Planctellipticum variicoloris: one gene and its partner. The protein of the gene in region 2 interacts with the protein of the main gene of each other region in a pairwise test. Links are inferred from orthologs where the notes say so. Each region holds a gene or a part of one and is shown on either strand. Other genes may lie near its edges.

Evidence for each region.
Region 1: the proteins of SH412_RS06390 (region 2) and gyrA interact in binary tests that used the Escherichia coli proteins (3 or more experiments, as listed by UniProt). The link is inferred for Planctellipticum variicoloris from one-to-one orthologs.

The regions. Positions count from the first base shown.
Region 1 is NZ_CP130886.1:4,047,759-4,051,337, forward strand. The notes cover bases 51-3,409. They hold gyrA (DNA gyrase subunit A), read right to left. Parts: upstream 3,047-3,409; coding sequence 251-3,046; downstream 51-250. Outside these bases: SH412_RS15730 (serine/threonine protein kinase), read left to right, coding at 3,480-3,579. UniProt on the Escherichia coli protein: A type II topoisomerase that negatively supercoils closed circular double-stranded (ds) DNA in an ATP-dependent manner to maintain chromosomes in an underwound state.
Region 2 is NZ_CP130886.1:1,618,413-1,621,707, reverse strand. What follows is about bases 221-3,295. They hold SH412_RS06390 (DNA gyrase subunit B), read right to left. Parts: upstream 2,972-3,295; coding sequence 470-2,971; downstream 221-469. Other genes in these bases: SH412_RS06385 (DUF721 domain-containing protein), read right to left, coding at 3,052-3,295. In the rest of the region: SH412_RS06395 (hypothetical protein), read right to left, coding at 1-199. UniProt on the Escherichia coli protein: DNA gyrase negatively supercoils closed circular double-stranded DNA in an ATP-dependent manner to maintain chromosomes in an underwound state.

The DNA of each region.
Region 1 (3,579 bases), 2.4 Mb from region 2 along the record:
GGACCTCTCCGGGAATCGATTGGAACCGGCGGCCGTTTCTCGGCGAACGAGTCGCAGTTCTTCCGTCCAGATTAACGATGTCCGCAGAGAACTGGGAAGTTTTCTTTCCTGCGAATCCATTGCGGCCCGCTGTCGCCGTCGCTCGCGAAGCAAAGAGCCCTCCCGGCCGGATGACTGGGAAGGCTCTCGTGGTTCTTCGCGGATGAGCGCAGACAGGAATGTCTGTGCCACCATAGAGGTTTCCGGCGGACTATTCGGCGTCCGCTTCGGGTTCGGCCGCGGGAGGAATGGCGTCTGGCGGCCGGACGGTGTCGGTTTCTTTCGCGACGTCGGACTCCAAGGCTGCCGCGTCTGACAGCTCGACGACTTCCGCCGGAATGCGGGCCACAGAGACGAGTTTGTCGTCTTCGTCGAGACGCATGACCCGGACCCCCTGCGTGTTGCGGCCGATCTCGTTGATCTCGACCACGCGGATGCGCTGAATCTTGCCGGCCGACGTCACCAGCAGCACTTCGTCCCCGTCGGTGACGGCGAGGACCTTGACCGCCAGGCCGTTGCGGTCGGTCGTCTTGATGTCGCGGATTCCCTTGCCGCCGCGACGCTGGCGGCGGTAGCTCTTGTTGCCGTCGGCGGCTTCGTCGCCGTCTTCTGCGGCCTCTTCCTCGGGCAGTTCGGCGTCGACCTCGGCTTCGACGTCCGCGTCGGCGACGGCCTCGTCGGCGGGGGGGACATCGGCGAGTTCTTCCAGACCGAAGGGAGTCCGTTTGCCGTAGCCGTTTTCGCAGACGGTCAACAGACTCATGTCGGCTTCGACGACGACCATGCCGATCACGATGTCGCCGGACTTCAGCCGGATGCCGCGGACGCCGGCCGTATTCCGGCCCATGGCGCGGGCGTCGGATTCATTGAAGCGGATCGCCATGCCGCTGGCCGTCGACAGCAGAACGTCCTGGCGGGGCGAGACGATGCGGGCTTCGACCAGTTCGTCGCCGTCGCGGAGGTTGATGGCGATGATGCCCCCCTTGAGGGGCCGGCTGTAGGCCGACAGGGCCGTCTTCTTCACCACGCCCTTGCGGGTGGCCATGATCAGGAAACGTTCGTCGTCGAACTCGCGGACGGCGACGCAGTTGACGACGGTCTCGGCCTCCTGGAGCTGGAGCAGGTTGACGATCGCCCGCCCCTTGGCGATGCGGCTCTGGACGGGAATGTCGTAGACCTTGCGCCAGAGGACGCGGCCGCGGTCGGTGAAGAACAGCAGCCAGGCGTGCGTGCTGGCGACGAAGAGGTGCCGGATGGCGTCTTCTTCATCGGTCTTCGCGCCGGTGATCCCCTTGCCGCCGCGATTCTGAGACTGGTAAACCGTCAGCGGCATCCGTTTGACGTAGCCGCGTTGGGAGAGCGTGACGACCATCGGCTCTTCGGCGATGAGGGCTTCGGGGTCGTAGTCGCCCAGTTCTTCGTCGGTGATCTCCGTCCGGCGCTTGTTGCCGTAGCGGTCCTGCAGGGCCTGCGTCTCCTCGCGGACGACGGCCCGGAGATTGGCTTCGTCGGAGAGGAGCCGGAGGTATTCGGCGATCTCGGTCAGCAGCTTCTCGTGCTCGTCGCGAAGCTTTTCGCGTTCGAGGTTGGCGAGCGAGCCGAGCTGCATCGAGACGATGGCTTCGGCCTGGTTGGCGGAGATGTTGTAGTTCTCGCGCTCGCCATATTCTTCGAGGAACATCCGGAACCCGTTGTCGCCGAGGGCGCGGGCGATCAGCGGGCCGGGAATCTCGATTTTCTGCAGCCGTTCGCGGGCCTCGGCCCGGCTGGGGGACTGACGGATGGTGGCGATCACCTGGTCGAGGTCGATCTGGGCGATCAGCAGACCTTCGACCGTGTGCTTGCGCTTGCGGGCTTCGCCGAGCAGGAACTCGGTCCGCCGCCGGGTCACGTTGATCCGATGGCGGATGAATTCGGTCAGCATCTCCTTGATCTTGAGCGTCACAGGCCGGTTGCCGACGAGGGCCAGCAGGATCATGCTGAACGTCGTCTGCAGCGACGAGAACTGGTAGAGCTGGTTGAGGACCACGTCGCGGTCGGCATCGCGCTTCAGGACGATGTGGAGACGAACCTGCCACGGCGGGAGCGTCCGGTCGGTCAGGTCGATGACGCGGGCGATTCCCTTGACCTTGTCGTCCCGGACGAGCTGTTCGAGCTTTTCCCGGATCCGGTCGCGAGTTTCCATGTAGGGAATCTCGTTGACCTCAATGATCTCGGTGTTCTTCTCCGTGATGAAGCGGGTCTTCGCGCGGAGAGTGATGGTCGACCGGCCCGTCATGTAGCCGGTTTTGATGCCGTACCGGCCGCAGATCACGCCGCCGGTCGGAAAGTCGGGGCCGGGCATGACTTCGACGATTTCGTCGACGGTCGCCTCGGGGTTGTCGATCAGCAGCTTGATGGCCTCGCAGACTTCGGCGAGGTTGTGAGGGGGAATGCTGGTCGCCATGCCGACGGCGATGCCGCTGGAGCCGTTGACGAGGAGGTTCGGAAACCGCGACGGCAGCACGACCGGCTCGCGATTGCGCTGGTCGTAGCTGAGGACGTAGTCGACGGTATCGCGTTTGAGGTCGTCGAGCATCTCGGCGGCGACTGCGGAGAGGCGGGCTTCGGTGTATCGCATGGCCGCGGGGGGGAGGCCGGCGAGCGAACCGAAGTTCCCCTGCTTATCGACGAGGACTTCACGCATGTTCCAGTTCTGGGCCATGCGGACGAGGGTGGGATAGACGGAGCCTTCGCCGTGCGGGTGGTAGTTACCGCTGGTATCGCCGCAGATCTTGGCGCATTTGACGCGGCCGGAGGCGGGACCGAGGTTGAGGTCGTTCATGGCGACGAGGATGCGTCGCTGGGAGGGCTTGAGGCCGTCGCGTGCGTCGGGGAGCGCGCGGCTGATGATCACGCTCATCGCGTAGGTGACGTAGCTGGTCCGCATCTCGTCCTGAATGGGGATCTGGAGAATGCGTTCCGTGGGATTTTCCTGCGGCGTCTGTCCTGCGTCACCGGTCGACAATCGAGATCTCCTTCCAGTCAGCGGCGGGAGTGATCCGCGAACCATCGGTCCGCGGAGATCGCTGGCGGCCCGCTCCAGGGCCTGCGATTCGGCCGGCCCCCTCAGAGCCCGCCAACCGCCACTTGCAAGTCCAGTCGCGACAGCGGTTTGCGACGACAGTCGCCAAGCTGACTCGACGCAGCGATTGTACCGGTTTTTGTGGCGTATCTCAATGCAGCGACGGCGTTTCCAGTGCGGCTGAAAACGTCGTCAGGACCGTGTCGGAGACCAACGTCCCGGCGGTGGCCACGGGGTGGAACTTGCGGGGGTGCTGGCGATGCGGAATCGTGCGGTCTACGATGCTGAGCGGGGATGGCTGCGCGTGGACCAGCGGGCGGCAGCCATGCCCTCGAAGGCCGAGGGAGCAACGTCGTCGCCGGGAGCAGGAAGTCCAATGGCAGGCAGGGAGTCCGCCGAAAACACGGCCGGCGACGAGGAAGCGGACCTGGACGGGACGGCGGTCCAGGATGAAGCGGCGCGCGACCGGGCGCGGG
Region 2 (3,295 bases):
GTCGCGGGTAGACGTTCATCGGCAGGACGAAGACCACGCGGTTGCAGGCTTCGCAGGGAAACTGCTGAAACCGCGACTCGCGCAGGCCGGCGACTCGCGCCCCGCATTCGCAGACGAACTGATACGGCTCTCGATCCGAACCGCCCCTGGCAGTCGAACGCTGAAACAGCCCGGAAGCCTTGTTGAGCCAGCTCGCCATCGAATCCCCGGTCTCCGGGATGCACGCCGCCTGAACACGGATGCAACGATCGTTGCCGCCCCGGCAGATCGTCGGGGCCAGGTTCAGTCTATGGCGCGTGCGGTCCGGGAATCCAGCGGAAACGAAGATCGGTGGTCAGGAGGCGATGGCGCAAATGTCGAATGACAAAGACGCGATGTCGGAAACGAGACAGGCTCCCTTCGGCCGCATTGCGATCTTGAAGCGATCTTGCGGCGGGCGGGAGCCTGCACTGCCTGCATGGCGACTCCGTCAGACGTCCAGATCTTTGACGTCGAGCGCGTGTTTCTCGATAAACTCCCGGCGGGGTTCGACCTGGTCGCCCATCAGGACGCGGAACATTTCGTCGGCCGCCGAGGCGTCTTCCATCGTCACCTGCAGCAGGGTCCGCTGCTGGGGGTGCATGCTGGTGTCCCACAGTTCCTCGGCGTCCATTTCGCCGAGACCTTTGAAGCGGGTGACTTTCATGCCCCGTTCGCCGAGGGCGCGGAGCTGAATCAGCAGCTCGCGGAAGCTGGTGAGCTTGACCGTGTGGTCCTCCTGAACGATGCGGAACGGATAGACCGTTTCGCCGTCTTTGGCGCCGGGCGGGTAGAGATCGGCCAGTCCGATGCCGTAGCCCTTCAGATCGCGCAGGACGTCGTTGATCGAGCGGATTTCGTAGAGATCGACCACCTGCAGCAGGCTCTCGGCGGGGGTTGCGACTTCGGCCCCCTCGACGGGGGGCTGCGCGGCCGCGTTGGCGGCTGCGACGTCGAGTTCGTGTCCGCGGCGGGCTTCTTCGGCCTGGATGAACTGCTCGACTTCGCTTTTGGTGAAGAACCAGTGCTCAGCCCGGCCCAGGAAGACGCGGTACTGCGGAAGCTGGGTGCTCCCCTCGGGAATCCGGGCGGACATGTGCCGGAGGGTGATGCCGCGCCGTTCGAGGACTTCCATCGGCTCTTCCAGCCGGGTCATCAGCTTGACGATGGTCCGGAGAACGTCACCGGTGAGCTCGTCGCCATCCTGGCAGATAACGGTGCTGCCGTTGAGTCCGAGTTCGATCAGTTCCGCCATCATGCTTTCGTGCGTCTGCACGTAACGGGTCTTGCTGCGCTGGACCACTTTGTAGAGGGGGGGCTGGGCGATGTAGACGCAGCCGTGCTCGACCAGGGCCCGCATGTGGCGGAAGAGGAACGTCAGCAGCAGGGTGCGGATGTGGCTGCCGTCGATGTCGGCGTCGGTCATCAGGATGATCTTGCCGTACCGCCGCTTGGTGATGTCTTCGAGTTCGGCCATCGGGGGGATGCCGATAGCTTTGAAGATGTTGGAGATTTCGGCGTTGTCGAGAATCTTGACGAGCTGAGCCTTTTCGACGTTCAGAATCTTGCCGCGGAGGGGCAGAATCGCCTGCGTGTTCGAATCCCGGCCGCTGTCGGCGGAGCCGCCGGCCGAATCGCCTTCCACCAGAAAGACTTCGGTGATGTCGAGTTCCCGGCTGCGGCAGTCGCGGAGTTTTTCGGGGAGTCCGCCGGAGGTCAGCGCTCCCTTGCGGCGGACCATTTCGCGGGACTTGCGGGCGGCTTCGCGGGCCTCGGCGGCCATTGCGCCCTTCTGGCAGATCTTCTTGGCGATGGCGGGCTTCTCTTCGAAGAACTTGTTCAGCGCTTCGCCCGCGACGCTGTTGACGATCCCTTCGACTTCGCTGTTGCCGAGCTTGAACTTGGTCTGGCCTTCGAACTGCGGGTCGGGAACGCGGACGGTGATCACGGCGACGAGCCCTTCGCGGAAGTCGTCGCCGCCGGGGGCGATGTTCTCGTCGAAGATCTTTTCCCGTTTGCCGTAGGCGTTGACGGTCCGCGTCAGGGCAGCGCGGAACCCCGACAGGTGCGTGCCGCCGCCGGCGTTGTTGACGTTGTTGGCGAACGAGCGGACGTTCTCCGAAAAACCGTCGTTGTGCTGGACAGCGATGTCGACGAAGACCCCCTCCAGCTCGCCCGTGATGCGGATGATCGGTTCGTAGAGTGCGGACTCAGTCCGGTTGAGGTACTTGACGAACTCGACGATCCCGTCGGGATAGTAGAAATCGTCCTTCTGGCCGCTGCGTTCGTCTTCGATGGCGATGCGGACGCCTGCACTCAGGAAGGCGAGTTCCTGGGCGCGTTTGGCCAGCGTCTCGTAGACGTATTTCGTGTCGGAGAAGATCTCCGGGTCGGCCTTGAAGGTGATTTTCGTACCGGTGGCGTCGCTCTTGCCGAGCTTTTTCAGGTCCGAGACGACCTTGCCGCGCACGAAGTCCATGCTCCAGACGTGGCCTTCGCGGCGGACTTCGGCTTCGAGCCATTCGGCGAGGGCGTTGACCGCCTTGATGCCGACGCCGTGCAGGCCGCCGGTGCCGAGCTTGTAGCCCCCTTCGCGGTCGAATTTTCCGCCGGCGTGAATATTGGTGAAGACCACTTCCAGGGCAGACTTGTTGCCCTTGTCGGGCATGACGCCGACAGGGATGCCGCGACCGTCGTCCTGGACGGTGACGCTGCCGTCGGCGTGGATCTTGACCGAGATCTGTTTAGCGTAGCCGGCGACGCATTCGTCGATCGAGTTATCGATCAGTTCGTAGACGAGGTGGTGCAGCCCGAGCGTCCCGGTATCGCCGATGTACATGGCGGGACGATGGCGGATGCCGTCGATCCCTTCGAGGACGCGGAGATCCTTTTCGCTGTAATCGCTGCCGGGGACAACGGGTTCACTGCCGGGAGTTTCGGTCGTCTCTGACAAAATCGAGGCTCCTGTCACAAAGGTCCGCGGAGGGTTCTCGCGGAGATTCAATCAGGCGGTCGCGTCGCCGGTTCCCTGGATCAGCGACCAGCCAACTGGAATTTCAAACTGCGAATCTGCAGCCGCGGATACTGAGCCTGGAGCTTTCCGGCCAGATCGGCGGCATGAAAGGAAGCGAGCTGGCTGAGAAGGGCAGCGCTGCCGACGGACACGTGCAGCACCCCTTTCTGAATTTTGAGCGGCTTCGCCAGGGAAGCCCATTCCGGTTCCGCCACGGCTTCCCAGGCCCGTTGCAGGTCGTCGTGCCCCTGCTTGCGGGCGAAT